DNA from 3 places in the Bradyrhizobium sp. UFLA01-814 genome. Region 1 is predicted to be linked to each of the others. Evidence: predicted binding sites of a transcription regulator. Region 1 holds the regulator's gene; each other region holds the start of a gene.
What was found. The regulator PhoB, encoded in region 1, activates phosphate uptake and scavenging genes when phosphate is short. The targets are predictions, from matches to a motif close to TGTCATNNANCTGTCAT.

Region 1 (5,128 bases):
CCCGCGTCGCCGGCGAGACCGCGCCGCTGCTGTTCACCGCGCTGTCGAACCAGTTCTTCAGCCTGGATCTGACCAAGACGATGGCCAACCTGCCGGTGACCATCAACAACTTCGTGCAGAGCCCCTACGCCTACTGGAAAGAGCTGGCGTGGAGCGGTGCGCTGCTCATTACATTCACCGTGCTCGCGTTGAATATCGGCGCGCGTATCCTTGGTGCCGAAAGGGCCGCAAAATGACCGAGCTTTCCGTCTCCACGACTGCCGCGGGCCACGTTCCCCAGGTTCCGCTGCCTGAAGCGCCGCCGAAAGTCACGGTGCGCAATCTCAATTTCTATTACGGCGAGCACCACGCGCTGAAGAACATCAACCTGACGCTCGGCACCAACCGCGTCACGGCGTTCATCGGCCCGTCCGGCTGCGGCAAGTCGACCCTGCTGCGCATCTTCAACCGGATGTATGACCTCTATCCGGGCCAGCGCGCGGTCGGCCAGCTGATGCTGGACCAGACCAACATTCTCGACCCCAAGCTCGACCTCAACTTGCTGCGCGCGCGGGTCGGCATGGTGTTCCAGAAGCCGACGCCGTTCCCGATGACGATCTACGAGAACATCGCCTTCGGCATCCGCCTCTACGAGAAGATCTCGAAGTCCGAGATGGACGACCGGGTCGAGAAGGCGCTGCGCGGCGGCGCGCTGTGGAACGAGGTCAAGGACAAGCTGAACGCGTCCGGCCTGTCGCTCTCCGGCGGCCAGCAGCAGCGCCTGTGCATCGCGCGCACCGTGGCGGTGCGCCCCGAGGTGATCCTGTTCGACGAGCCGTGCTCGGCGCTCGACCCGATCTCGACCGCCAAGGTCGAGGAGCTGATCCAGGAGCTCTCCGAGGACTACACGATCGCGATCGTCACCCACAACATGCAGCAGGCGGCGCGCGTCTCCGACAAGACCGCCTTCATGTATCTCGGCGAGCTGATCGAGTTCGACGACACCAACAAGATCTTCACCTCACCGAGCGATCGGCGCACCCAGGACTACATCACCGGCCGGTTCGGTTGACCGGCGCATGATCCGGAAAAGTGGAAACCGGTTTTCCGATCAGGGCATGCTAAAATTCAGGACACGAAACCATGATCCCCGGGATCATGGTTTGAGGGAGACAAGCGATGGCTTCTGAACATACCGCCAAGGCATTCGACAGCGACCTGCAGGAGTTGACCCGCCTGGTCGCCGAGATGGGCGGCCTGGTCGAGCGGATGATTACCGAGTCGGTCGACGCGCTGATCCGTCGCGACGTCGCGCTCGGCAAGCGCGTGGTCGCCGCCGACATCGAGATCGACAATCTGCAGCGCAACATCGAAGAGCGCGCGGTGCTGACGATCGCGCGCCGCCAGCCGATGGCGATCGACCTGCGCGAGATCGTCAGCGCGATGCGCGTCGCCACCGACCTCGAGCGGATCGGCGACCTCGCCAAGAACATGGGCAAGCGTGTCGCGGCGCTGGAGAGCGATTTCCAGCCGCTGAAGCTGATCCGCGGCCTCGAGCACATGACCGACCTCGTGCTGTCGCAGGTCAAGTCGGTGCTCGACGCCTACGCCGCGCACGACCTGCCGGCGGCGATGAACGTCTGGAAGGGCGACGAGGAGGTCGATGCGATCTGCACCTCGCTGTTCCGCGAACTGCTCACCTACATGATGGAAGATCCGCGCAACATCTCGTTCTGCATCCATCTGATGTTCTGCGCCAAGAACATCGAGCGGATCGGCGATCACGCTACCAATATCGCAGAGACCGTGTTCTACATGATCGAGGGCCAGCAGATCACCGACAAGCGCCCGAAGGGGGACATGACCACTTTTGCCACCACGGTGCCGGGCAACTGAAGGCATCATCGGCAAGCGCGAAACCGGCAAGAGTGAAACTGGACGATCCTCGCGACAATTCGTTTCCGCGGGGACTATGCTCAAGGAAGTAAGCGTTTCGGTTTGCGTCTGGGCAACGGATCACCACAGAGAAAGAACTTAAACCGATGAGCGCACGCATTCTGGTAGTCGAAGACGAGGAAGCGCTGACGACGCTGTTGCGCTACAACCTCGATGCGGAAGGCTACGATGTCGAGACGGTGGGGCGCGGCGACGATGCCGACACGAGGCTGAAGGAGCGCGTTCCCGACCTCGTGGTCCTCGACTGGATGCTGCCGGGCCTGTCCGGCATCGAGCTGTGCCGCCGCCTGCGGGCGCGGCCCGAGACCAAGCAGCTTCCGATCATCATGCTGACCGCGCGCGGCGAGGAAAGCGAGCGCGTGCGCGGGCTTGCCACCGGCGCCGACGATTACATCGTCAAGCCGTTCTCGGTGCCGGAGCTGCTGGCGCGGGTGAAGGGCCTCTTGCGCCGCGCGAGCCCGGAGCGGCTTGCAACCGTGCTGACCTATGGCGACATCGAGCTCGACCGCGAGAAGCGCCGCGTGGCGCGCTCGGGCCGCCCGATCGATCTCGGGCCGACCGAGTATCGCCTGCTCGAATTCTTCCTCGAGCATCCCGGCCGCGTGTTCAGCCGCGAGCAACTGCTCGACAGCGTCTGGGGCCGCGACATCTACATCGATGAACGCACCGTCGACGTGCATATCGGCCGCCTGCGCAAGCTGCTCAATCCGGGCCGCGAGCAGGATCCGATCCGCACCGTGCGCGGCGCCGGCTACGCGCTCGACGACCGCTTTGCCAAGGCCGAGCCGCAGCCGTAATGGCCGTTGCGGGATTCATATCCCGTAGCACGGTGTCGTCCCGGCCTAGTGCGCAATTGCGCACGGGAGCCGGGACCCATACGCCGCGGCCGGCGTAATCGGCACGGGGCCAGACGGCTTTCTAACAACACGCATTAGTGGTTATGGGTCCCGGCTTTCGCCGGGACGACGCCGATGATGTAACGGGCCACGCGCCATAAAAAAATCCCCGCTTTCGCGGGGATTTGTTTTTCAGGTCTTCCGTAGTTTCCCGAGTGCTCACTTGATCTGCGGTTTCGCCGACGGCCGGCGGCGATCGGCGGCGGGCTGGTAGGCGACGCGCGAGTGATGCGCGCAATAGGGCAGGCCGCCGAGCGCCTTGCCGCCGCAGAAGAAGAATTCCGGGCTTGAGGGATCGCCGACCGGCCAGTGACAGGTGGCCTCGTTGAGTTCGAGCAGCGACAGCCGCTGGCTCATCGGCACCACATTGTCGTAGGAGATCGGATCGGGCTCCATCTCGACCTCGAAGGCGTGCGCCAGCGCGGTGTTGCCGCGGGACACCGGGCGCGCCACCCGCATCATGTGCTGGGCGGGGCGGGCCTTGCGCTGCCGCGGCGCGGCCGTGGAGGGGGCCTTGGCGCGGCCGGAGAGGCCGAGCCGATGCACTTTGCCGATCACGGCGTTTCGCGTCACATTGCCAAGTTCCGCCGCGATCTGGCTGGCCGACAGGCCAGACTCCCAGAGTTTCTTCAGCTGCTCGACGCGATCGTCGGACCAGGTCAATACAGTCATCGCATTCTTCCCTTCGCGTAGCGCCGGCCAATCATTGGAGCGGCGCTGCGAGCCAATCTGGACAAATATCCCTGCGGCCAGAATCCCTTAGCCCTCGCCGGGCGCGGTCTTGCGCCCGAACGTTTACGCGCGATACGAAGGCTACTTAGAGGGTCCAGTACTGCCGCACGAGATGTCGTACCCGACAGGCCAAACGCTACAATATGGCGTGACTCTGGCGCAAGAGTCCGCGGCCGTGCGTCCACATGTTCCGATACAGTTAAGCATTGCGATGAGGCTTTTCCACCGCACCGGAATGCTCCGGATTGCGCTCGTTTCGCATTGCAGGAAGGCCACTTCGTGGCGATTGACACCTACCGACCGCAGCATAGAATGTCCGCCACGTGCCGCCCGCAAAGGCGGCCGTTTTGTTTTCCGAAGCTGGCCGTTGCTGCGCTGGCGTCAAGCCCCGCGGCAATTGTCGGCTCAAAAACCGTCAGTGAACGCCATGACCAACGCTGCCACGTCGCATCTGCTCCCCGTCTTCGCCAGGGTCGATCTCGGCTTCGAGCGCGGTGAGGGCGCCTGGCTGATCGCAACCAACGGCGACCGTTATCTCGATTTCACCTCGGGCGTTGCGGTGAACGCGCTCGGGCATGCGCATCCGCATCTGGTCAAGGCGCTGCAGGACCAGGCGACCAAGCTCTGGCACATGTCGAACCTGTTCAAGAGCCCGGACGGCGAGGTGCTGGCCGCGCGGCTGTGCGAGCAGAGCTTTGCCGACTTCGTGTTCTTCTGCAATTCCGGCGCCGAAGCGATGGAGGGCGTGATCAAGCTGGTCCGCCATTATCACTTCTCCAAGGGCCATGGCGAGCGCTACCGCATCATCACCTTCGAGGGCGCCTTTCACGGCCGCACGCTGGGCACGCTGGCCGCGACCGGCTCGGCGAAATATCTCGAAGGCTTCGGCCCGCCGATGGACGGCTTCGACCAGGTGCCGCATGGCGACATCGAGGCGTTGAAGAAGGCGATCGGTCCGCACACCGCCGGCATCCTGATCGAGCCGGTGCAGGGCGAGGGCGGCGTGCGCTCGGCGCCGCAGGCGTTCTTCAAGGCGCTGCGCGCGCTCTGCGACGAGCATGGCCTGCTGCTCGCCTTCGACGAAGTGCAGACCGGCATGGGCCGCACCGGCGAGCTGTTCGCCTACAAGCGCACCGGCGTCACGCCGGATGTGATGTCGCTGGCCAAGGCGCTCGGCGGCGGTTTCCCGATCGGCGCGGTGCTGGCGACCGCGAAAGCGGCCGAAGGCATGGCGCCCGGCTCGCACGGCTCGACCTTCGGCGGCAATCCGCTCGCGGTCGCCGCCGCCAATGCCGTGCTCGACGTCATGCTGAAACCCGGCTTCTTCGAGCATGTGCAAAAGATGTCGCTCTTGCTCAAGCAGAAGCTCGCTTCCGTCGTCGACCGCTATCCCGGCGTGCTGTCGGAGGTGCGCGGCGAGGGGCTGTTGATCGGCGTCAAGGCCGTGGTGCCGTCGGGCGACCTGATCGCAGCACTGCGCAACGAGAAGCTGCTCACCGTCGGCGCCGGCGACAATGTGGTACGGTTCCTGGCGCCCCTGATCGTGACCGAGGCCGAGATCGATA
Region 2 (5,128 bases), on a different contig from region 1:
CTATCTGATGGACTGCCCCGGCTTCATGATCGGGCTCGAGGCGGAGAAGACGGCGACCATCCGCCACGGCGTGCGGGCGATGGCGGCGGTCAACCAGAGCACGGTGCCGTGGTGCACCATCATCATCCGCAACGCCTTCGGCGTCGCCGGCGTGGTGCATCAGCCGGCCAACCGCTTCTCGATGCGCTATGCGTGGCCGTCGGCCTATTGGGGCTCGCTGCCGCTCGAGGGCGGCATCGAGGCGGCCTATCGCGCCGAGATCGATGCGGCCGCCGATCCCGCCGCCAAGCTGCGCGAGATCGAGGATCGCCTCAACAAGCTGCGCTCGCCGTTCCGCTCGGCCGAGAAGTTCTGGGTCGAGGAGGTGATCGACCCGCGCAAGACGCGCTCGCTGCTCTGCGAGTTCGCACGCCTCGCCGAACCGATCCGCAAGGCCGGGCCGCCGAGCAACATGTCGACGCGGCCGTAAGGGCTCTCCAGCCGTCATTGCGAGGAGCGTAGCGACGAAGCAATCCACACCTCCGCAAGCGGTGACATGGATTGCTTCGCTTCGCTCGCAATGACGGTGAAGGAGCGACCGCGCCTCTACTCGGCTTCCCGATGCACGTCGTGGATCACGATGCCCATGCCGTTCTCGGGCATCTTGATCCATTCGCGCCGCTTCAGCGAGCGCTTGGTGTCCTCGTGCCCGCTCACCCAATGCTCGCGCATCGAGGTGCCGGAGAATTCGTGGTCCTTGGCGTCGCCCTCATAGGCCTTCTGCTGATAGATCAGCTGCAATAGCGTGATGCCGGGCAGCCGGGCGTTTGCCTTCTTGAGCTGGCGCTCCTCGTCCGAGAGCTGATCGTCGGGGATTTTTCCCAGCGCGCTGTGCAGGGCGGTGCGCAGATTGTAGGTCTTGCGATAGACGTCGGTGTTGTAGCGGGTACGCGACGAATACATGATGTCCTTGTGCCGGGCCATCACGTCCTGGATGTCGCGGGGCAGCGCGCCGCGCGCCGAGAACAGGTCGACCTGGAACACCAGCGAGTTCATGTTGTCTTCCTGGTCGAGCAGATGCTGCAGCGGCGTGTTGGAGACGATGCCGCCGTCCCAGAAATGATCGGTGCCGACCTTCACCATCGGCAGCGCAGGCGGCAGCGCGCCGCTCGCCATGATGTGCTCGGGAATGATCTCGTCATGGGCATTGTCGAAATAGATGAAGTTGCCGGAAAGCACGTTCACCGCGCCGACCGCGAAGCGTATCTTCTTGGAATTGATGCGGTCGAAATCGACCAGCTCGAGCAGGGACTCGCGCAGCGGCGTGGTGTCGTAGTAGCTGGTGGCGGTGCGCGCGCCGGCCAGGCTGAACCACGGATTGGTCTGATGCGGGGTGAAGAAGCCGGGCTGGCCCAGCGTCGTCGTCAGCCATGAGCTGGTGAGATTGCGCGCCTTGCGGAAGACGTCGCCGTCCGGCGTGTAGTGCCAGATCTTGCGGCTGGTGATGCGATCCCAGAATGTGTGCAGCCGCTCCAGCCGCTTTTCGGGCGGATTGCCGGCGATGATCGCCGAGTTGATTGCGCCGATCGAGACGCCGCAGACCCAGTCGGGCTCGATGTTGGATTCATGAAGCGCCTGATAGACGCCGGCCTGATAGGCGCCGAGTGCGCCGCCGCCCTGCAGGACCAGGGCCACGCGATCGCAGCCCTCGGGACGCCAGCCCGGCGTCGCGTGATCGATGTCGTCGAAATGCGGGGTTCGCGCGTCCATATCAGACACTCCAAAAATTCGCGGCGAGAATTCAGCGCGCCGATGACGCGGTGATGACAATTGCGGCGCCCACGCTCGGTGCATCCGGCATGCCTGCCTGCATGGTTAGCATTGGCCTCGGCAGCGCGACGCGGGTCACGCAAGCGCAACCGCAGGTCACGCACCTGACGGAAATCCCTCACATCGCTGTCAATCTCGGCCGTTAGCTTCCGGGCAAATTTTTCAAACAGGGGGTTATTGCGATGCGCAGGGAAGATCTGCTCAAGCTTCCGTCGATGCCGGCCGCCGGCCCGAGCTATCCTGCCGGTCCGTATCGCTTCATCGATCGCGAATTCCTTGTCATCACCTATGAGACCGATCCGGAGTTGATCCGCGCCGGTCTGCCCGAGCCGCTGGAGCCGATCGAGCAGGCGATCGTGCATTACGAATGGATCAAGATGCCCGACAGCTCCGGCTTCGGCAGCTACACCGAGTCGGGCCTCGTGATCCCCGCGCGCCTGCATGGCGAAGAGGTCAACTTCGTCTGCCAGATGTATCTCGACGATGATCCGCCGATCGCGGCCGGCCGCGAGATCTGGGGCTTTCCGAAAAAGTACGCCCATCCCAAGCTCGAGATCGTCAAGGACACGCTGACCGGTACGCTGGAATATGCCGGCCAGCTCGTCGCGATGGGCACGATGGGCTACAAGCACGAGAGCATGGCGGGCAATGGCGACGTCACCCGCGCTACGCTGTCGAAGACGCAAGTTAATCTGAAGATGATCCCCGGCGTCGACGGCCATCTCGAGGTCTGCCAGCTGGTCGCGATCAATCTGACCGACATCGTCGTCAAGGACTCCTGGATCGGACCGGGCCGGCTGCATCTTGTGCCCCACGTCAACGCACCGGTCGCCGATTTCCCGGTCAAGCGTGTCGTCGGCGCGCATCACTTCCTCGCCGACCTGACGCTGCCGTTCGGTCGCGTGGTCCACGACTACAACAAGGAAGCGGCAGAAGCGGCCGCGCCGACCGGCCTGGCCGCCGAGTAGGGCTGGCGCTGACATAAAACTGTAACGGCCGCGTCCTCCAATGTTGTGACGAAGGACGCGCTTGCTCGGTTTTGCGCGTGGGCGAGGGTTTGGGCATGTCATTTCGCGCGGTTGCTTTGGGGGCCGGCCATGCTGGCTGATCCACCTCCCGCTCCGGTCGGGTCGCTGCTGACCCGCGAGGCGGTCCCCGGTCTGGTCTGGGCGTTCCGCCTGCATCACGACGGCCGCGCCGAGGCGCTTCCGATCGATGCGCCGATCGAGCCGAGCCATGACGGACGGCTGTGGCTGCACTTCAACCTGACCGACGTCCGTACCCGGGCATGGCTCGCCAACATGCACATCCCGCAGCTGGCGCGGGACCTCTTGCTGTCGAACGACAATTTCCAGCAGATCCACGTCGTCGACAATTGCGTGTACGGCGTGTTTTCCGACCTGGTGCGGGATGTTGAGGCCGCGACCCGGGAGACCGGCTTTTTGCGCTTTGCGATGACCGAGCGCCTGCTGGTCAGCGGTCGCCATCAGGCGCTGTGCTCCGCCGATGCGACGCGCCGCGTGCTCGAGGGCGGCCATCGCGTCGGCAGCGTCGCGGCACTGCTGGAGAAGATCGTCGACGAGATCGCCGACACCATGGACCGCATGGCCGACAAGATCGGCACCGATATCGATGCGATCGAGGAGCGGGTGCTGGCCGAGGATACCGGATCGGAGCTGCGCAAGAATCTGAGCCGGATGCGCCGCACCTGCGTGCGCCTGCATCGCCAGCTCGCGGGCCTGCGTGTGCTGTTCCACCGGCTCGAGCAGAAGAACACCGACGATCTCAGCCCGGCGCTGCGGCTGCAGGCCGGCAAGCTCGCGCAGCGGCTCGACGGTCTCGACCACGACATCGTCGAACTGCACGAGCGCAGCCGCCTGCTGGAGGAGGAGCTGCGCTTCAAGCTCGAGGAGGAGAGCAACAAGGATCTCCACGCGTTGTCCGTCGTCACCATGATGCTGCTGCCGCCGACGCTCGTCACCGGCATCTTCGGCATGAACACCAAGGGATTGCCGCTGACCGATGTCGACAGCGGATTTCTGGTGGCCGCAGGCCTGCTGGCCGGGTCGGCGCTGCTGGCCTATCTGCTGATGCGGCGGCTCGGCATCGTCAAATAGCGCGAGCGCACCGCGGCATTCCCGATGTGCAGAGTTCTTTCCCGCGCGATGTTGGTGGCCGCGGCCCTCGCGCTCGGCGCGCCGGCGCATGCGGAAGACAAGGCCGTGGCCGATCGGATCGCGGATACCCGCGCTGCGCTCGAGGAGGCCGGCTACCAGTTCAGCCTGACCTATATCGGTGAGGGGTTTTCCAACGTCTCCGGCGGCGTCAGCAACGGCGCGGCCTATACCGGCCGTCTCGATCTCGGCACCACCATCGACCTCGAGAAGGCGATGGGCTGGAACGGCGCGACCTTCCACGCCAACATGTACCAGATCCACGGCGACGGGCTGTCGCGGAGCTATGTCGGCAACCTGTTCCTGGTGTCCGGCGTCGAGTCGCTGCCGGCGACGCGGCTCTATGAATTCTGGATCGAGCAGAAGCTGCTCGGCGGCAAACTTTCGGTGCGCGTCGGCCAGCAGGGCTCGGACGTCGAGTTCATCGACAGCCAGTACGACGACATCTTCATCAATTCGGCGCTGGGCTGGCCCGGCATTGTCGGCACCATTCTGCCGGCCGGCGGACCGTCGCCGCCACTTGCCGTGCCCGGCATCCGGTTCAAGGCCAATCTGTCCGACCGCATCACCGCCTATCTCGCACTGTTCGACGGTTCGGCTTCGCCGCCGCAGGGGACGGACGATCCGCAGATCTTGAACGCCCACGGGTTGAATTTCCGCGTCAACGATCCGCCGTGGTGGATCGGCCAGCTGAAATACAAGTTCGAGATCGGCGAGAGCAGGCTGCCGGCGACCATCACCGGCGGCACCTGGTATCACATGGGCTCGTTCGCCGACCAGCGCTTCTCGGCTGACGGGCTGTCGCTCGCCGATCCCGACAGCTCCGGCGACACGCGATGGCTGCGGCGGGACAACGGCATCTTCATGGTCTATGAGCAGCTGCTTGCGCGCGCCAGGCCGGACGCGGACAAGGGCGTCGCGTTCTTCATGCGCGCCTCGGTCAGCCCGTCGGATCGCAACCTGATCAGCACCTATGTCGACGGCGGCTTCCTGTTCACCGGCTTCAGCGAGACGTATCCGGACGATCGGTTCGGCATCGCCGCGATCTATGCCAGGATTTCGGACGCCGCGCGCGCGCTCGACCGCGACACCCAGATCTTCACGGGCACGCCGTATCCGATCCGCGACTACGAGGCGATCCTCGA
Region 3 (5,128 bases), on a different contig from region 1:
GCCGGTCGGTCCACGCCGTCAGCTCCTGGGCGTGGCGGGCCGAGCGCGACAGCAATTCGTTGAGGTTCTGCGCGGCGCAGAGCAGCCCGTCCTTGGTGCGTTCGGCCGGCGGCAGCATCTCGTAGAGCAGGCCCTCGCGCACGCCGAAGGTCGAGAACACGATGGTCTTCGGCTGGGCCACGCGGATGATGTATTCGAGCACGAGCGCGGCGTAGGCCAATAGCGGCCGCCGGGCATCGGCGACCGACTCGATATTGGCCAGCATGTTGGTGGCCGCCAGCCGCCGCAGCCGCTGCGCGAAATCGAGCGCGTCCGCCGCCGGGATCGAATAGCCGTGCATCACCTTGAGCGGGTAGCCGCTCTGGATGATGTGGATGCGCGCCAGCGCACGCCAGGTGCCGCCGACCGCATAGAAGGTGCGACCGCGGCCGGTCTTGAGCTGGGCGACGCCAAGCAACTCGTTCTTGACGATGCGTTCGGCGCGCTTGAGCGATTTGTTGGAGAGGTCCTGCAGCGCGAGGCTGCCGAGCGGCAGTGTCACGCCGCTGCGCACGCGGCTGCCCTTGACGTCGATCAGTTCGAGCGAGCCGCCGCCGAGATCGCCGACGATGCCGTTGGGGTTGTGCACGCCCGAGACGACGCCGAGCGCGGACAGCTTTGCTTCACGCGGCCCGGTGAGAATCTCGATCTTGGCGCCGCAGATGCGCTCGGCCTTGGCGATGAAGTCCGGACCGTTCTTGGCGTCGCGGCAGGCCGCGGTCGCGATCGCGTAGACGCGGCCGACCTGCTGAATCCTGCACAGCGCGCGAAAACGGCGCAGCGCGGTGAGCGCCTTGTTGACGGCATCGGTTGCGAGCAGGCCGGTGCTCTGCACCTCGCGCCCGAGCCCGCAGAGCGCCTTCTCGTTGAAGATGGTGATGAGGCTGCGCGCCATCGCCTCGTAAACCACGAGACGAACCGAGTTCGAGCCGATATCGATGACAGCGACGCTGGAAGCGCGCTTCCGCGGTCGCTTCACCGTAAGGCCCCCTTAAGACGATGGCTGCTGTCGCTCGTTGCGACGCGTGAGACGGCGCGGTGAAGATTCCTTGAGAGACTTACCACGGCCGGACAGACTCGGATTTGTCATGAAGTAGTCATGCAGATTGAAGGGCTCTTCGCCTTTCGCGGCCTTCATACGCGTTGACGACCCATCCGGCAACAATTGCCAGCTCTGCTCGGTGTCCTTCAGATTCGCGACCATGATCTGTTCGAGAACCTGCTGATGCACCGTGGGATTTTGCAGCGGACAGAGAACCTCGACGCGGCGGTCGAGGTTCCGCGGCATCATGTCGGCGGACGAGATATACACAGCAGCTTTTGTGCTCGGCAGGCCTTGGCCCATGCCGAAGCAATAGATTCGGCCGTGTTCCAGGAACCGGCCGATCACCGATTTGACGCGGATGTTCTCGGACAATCCCGGCAGCCCCGGCCGCAGGCAGCAGATGCCGCGCACCACGAGTTCGACCGAGACGCCGGCCTGCGAGGCCTCGTACAGCGCGTCGATGATATCAGGGTCGACCAGCGCGTTCATCTTCATCCAGACCGCGCCGTGCCGGCCGTGCTTGACGTGGGCGATCTCGCCGTGGATGTGCTCGATGATCCGCTTGCGCAGCGTCAGCGGAGACACCGCCATCTTCTCGATGTCGCTCGGCTCGGCATAGCCGGTGATGTAGTTGAAGACCCGCGCGACGTCGCGGCCGATGATCGGATCCGAAGTGAAGTAGGAGAGGTCGGTGTAGATGCGTGCGGTGACCGGGTGATAGTTGCCGGTGCCGGTGTGCACATAGGTCGTGAGATTGCCGCCCTCGCGGCGCACCACCATCGACAGCTTGGCATGCGTCTTCAATTCGATGAAGCCGTAGACCACCTGCACGCCGGCGCGTTCGAGGTCGCGCGCCCAGCGGATGTTGGCTTCCTCGTCGAAGCGCGCCTTCAGCTCGATCAGCGCGGTCACCGACTTGCCGGCTTCGGCGGCTTCCGCCAGCGCGCGCACGATCGGCGAATTGTTCGAGGTGCGATAGAGCGTCTGCTTGATCGCGACCACGTCGGGATCGCGTGCCGCCTGCTGCAGGAACTGCACCACGACGTCGAAGGATTCGTAGGGGTGATGGACCACGAGGTCCTTCTGGCGGATGGCGGCGAAGATATCGCCGCCATGATCGCGCACCCGCTCGGGATGGCGCGGCACATAGGGCGGGAATTCGAGGTCGGGGCGATTGAGGCGGGTGAGCTGCGACAGCTCGTTCATCGCCAGCACGCCGTCGACCAGGATCACTTCGTCGTCGGCGGCCGACAAGGCGTGCTGCACGAAGATGCGCAGCTCCTCGGGCATCGTGGCCTCGATCTCGAGCCGGATCACCGACCCGCGGCGGCGGCGCTTGAGCGCGGTCTCGAACAGGCGAACGAGGTCTTCGGCCTCTTCCTCGATTTCGAGTTCGGAGTCTCTGATGATGCGGAATGCGCCCTGGCCCTTGACGGTGTAGCCGGGGAACAGGCGGCCGATGAACAGGCCGGTAGCCTGCTCGAGCGTGATCAGCCGCGCCGGCGCGCCTTCCTTGGTGGAGGGGATGCGGATGAATCGGTCGATCTTGCCGGGCATGCGGATCAGCGCGTTCATCGCCTTGCCGTCGGCGATCCGCGACAATTGCAGCGCCACCGTGAAGCCGAGATTCGGGATGAACGGAAAGGGATGCGCCGGATCGATCGCCAGCGGCGTCAGCAGCGGGAAGATGTTGTGGAGGAAGTGATCCTCGATCCAGCTGCGCTCGGACTTGGTGACGTCGCGGCCGTCGACCAGCTGGATGCCGACCTTGGCCAGGATATCCCGCAGGTCGCTCCAGATCGCCTGCTGGTCGGAGGCGAGCTGCGAGACGGTCTTGTTGATCATCACGAGCTGCTCGGCCGGCAGCAGGCCGTCCGGGCTGCGCTCGGTAATGCCCTCGCGGACCTGCGCCTTGATGCCGGCGACACGGACCATGAAGAACTCGTCGAGGTTATTCGCCGAAATCGACAGGAAGCGGACCCGCTCCAGCACGGGATGGCCGAGATTGACCGATTCCTCGAGCACCCGCCGGTTGAAGTGCAGCCAGGAGAGCTCCCGGTTGATGAAGCGCTCGGGGCTGGTCGCGATTGCGGGAATGGCAGGAAATTCCGCCTCTTTTTCTTTGATTTCAGTAGCTTGTGCCGAGTCCATCAAGTGCTGGTCCAATTCAGGGCAGGGGCCGGGGCGGTCTAGCCGAGAGCCGCAGAAACCATGTGATATTGCGATGACGTTTCGATGACATTGATGTTCCGCTCGCCTGCGCCGTCAAGCCGCGGGGACCGGTCAGGCATCGCGCAACAGCTCCGCCGCCAGCGCCCGTGTGACCGGACGGCCGAGCCGGAGTGCCTCGGTATCGAGCAGCTCGACCGCCTGCCGGACGGCAACGTAGGAACGCTCGATCCGGTTGCTCAGATAGCTGACGAGCGGTTCGTCCACGCTCATCTGGCGGTCGGCGCAGAACTTGACGATCAGGCCGCGGAACAGCTGGTCGTCGGGCGGCAGCAGCGTCACGGTCGGCACCGCGCGCAGCCGCGACCGCAGGTCGCGCAATTCGATCTCGAACGCCGAGGGCGGAACGCGCGCCGTGATCAGCACGTAGGCATCGTCCTGGCGCGCCAGATTCATCAGATGAAACATCGCGCGCTCGTCGAAATCCGCCGGCCTCAGGTCCTCGACGACGAGCGCACCGGTTGCAAGCGCGGTCGGCACCGTGTCGGCGGTCAGCGCATGCGCCGCGGTCGAGCGCGCGCCGGCGCTCTCGGCCCAGATCGCGGCGAGGTGGCTCTTGCCGGCGCCGTCAGGCCCAACCAGCAGCATGATTCGGTTCGGCCAGTCCGGCCAACCGTCGATCAGCGCCAGCGCAGCCTCATTGGCGGGGCCCTCGAGGAAATCGTCGCGGGTCAGCTTCTCCTCGTGCGGCAGGGCCAAGGCCAATTGACGAGGTTGAACGCTACTGGCCACACAAGTCTCCAAACCACCCTATTTTAGCTATGCGCAAACGCGTCGCGTTTGTCGCGGGAAAACCGGCTTCGACTTTTCCGGATCCCGCCTACCGAGCTTCGATCGTGCTCATGTGCCGCACCCACTCCACGAGATAGAGGGACACCGAACCCAAAGTAAAGATCGTGACCAGGCCCATCAGGATCCAGTCGTAAGGATGCGGCTCGAAGCCGAAGCCGAGCGAGGCTAGCACCAGCGCCGCGAACGCGACCTGCGCTACCGTGTTCAGCTTCGACACCATCAGCGGCTTCATCTCGACCGGCTTGTCGAACAACCATGACACAATCACGGCGGAGACGATCATGATGTCGCGCGACACCACGAGAATCACGATCCAGCGCGGCACCGCGCCCCAGATTCCGAGCGCGACATAGATCGACACCAGGAGCGCCTTGTCGGCGAGCGGATCGAGCAGGGCGCCGAGCTCGCTCGTCATGTTGAAGCGCTTCGCGAGGAAACCGTCGACCGCGTCCGAGACGCCGGCGATCACGAAGATCGCGAACGCAATCTCCATCTGACTGGACACGATGGCCCAGACGATCACCGGCACCAGGATGATGCGGCCGAGGGTGATGATGTTCGGAATGCTCAACTTGGATCGCTTCCCGGCTAGAAGCCTGATTTTACTCGATATCCGGCTCTTTTGCGCAGCCGCCTTGTGTTATCTACATAGTATCGCGGCGGCAGCGCCGCGAGCCATTGCGCGGGGGCGGAATTCCTCGTAACCAGCCCCTGATCATCTGGAATTGGGCATGACCGAGCGCAAAAACGGGCTCACTTACGCGGATTCGGGTGTCGATATCGACGCCGGCAATCGACTGGTCGATCTGATCAAGCCGATGGTGCGAGCCACCGCGCGGCCTGGCGCGGACGCCGAGATCGGCGGTTTCGGCGGGCTGTTCGACCTCAAGGCCGCCGGCTTCAAGGATCCGGTTCTGGTGGCCGCGACCGATGGCGTCGGCACCAAGCTGAAGATCGCGATCGAGACCGGCATTCATGGCGGTATCGGCATCGATCTGGTCGCGATGTCGGTCAACGACCTCG

Region 2: a site for PhoB is predicted at 1,792-1,808, ahead of PMN64_RS29540 (acetoacetate decarboxylase). Genes of this name have one in related genera too.
Region 3: a site for PhoB is predicted at 3,309-3,325, ahead of PMN64_RS29175 (RNA degradosome polyphosphate kinase). Genes of this name have one in related genera too.

The regions. Positions count from the first base shown of each region.
Region 1 is NZ_JAQOSR010000040.1:10,734-15,861, reverse strand. It holds gene pstA (phosphate ABC transporter permease PstA) at 1-236, shown strand, start outside; gene pstB (phosphate ABC transporter ATP-binding protein PstB) at 233-1,051, shown strand; gene phoU (phosphate signaling complex protein PhoU) at 1,159-1,875, shown strand; gene phoB (phosphate regulon transcriptional regulator PhoB) at 2,022-2,732, shown strand; gene PMN64_RS14590 (GcrA family cell cycle regulator) at 2,991-3,503, opposite strand; gene PMN64_RS14585 (aspartate aminotransferase family protein) at 3,991-5,128, shown strand, end outside.
Region 2 is NZ_JAQOSR010000118.1:23,609-28,736, reverse strand. It holds partial or broken gene PMN64_RS29550 (carboxyl transferase domain-containing protein) at 1-469, shown strand, start outside; gene PMN64_RS29545 (patatin-like phospholipase family protein) at 586-1,749, opposite strand; gene PMN64_RS29540 (acetoacetate decarboxylase) at 1,992-2,777, shown strand; gene PMN64_RS29535 (transporter) at 2,907-3,926, shown strand; gene PMN64_RS29530 (carbohydrate porin) at 3,975-5,128, shown strand, end outside.
Region 3 is NZ_JAQOSR010000116.1:8,135-13,262, reverse strand. It holds gene ppx (exopolyphosphatase) at 1-1,018, opposite strand, end outside; gene PMN64_RS29175 (RNA degradosome polyphosphate kinase) at 1,031-3,235, opposite strand; gene PMN64_RS29170 (DnaA ATPase domain-containing protein) at 3,368-4,045, opposite strand; gene PMN64_RS29165 (CDP-alcohol phosphatidyltransferase family protein) at 4,134-4,676, opposite strand; gene purM (phosphoribosylformylglycinamidine cyclo-ligase) at 4,837-5,128, shown strand, end outside.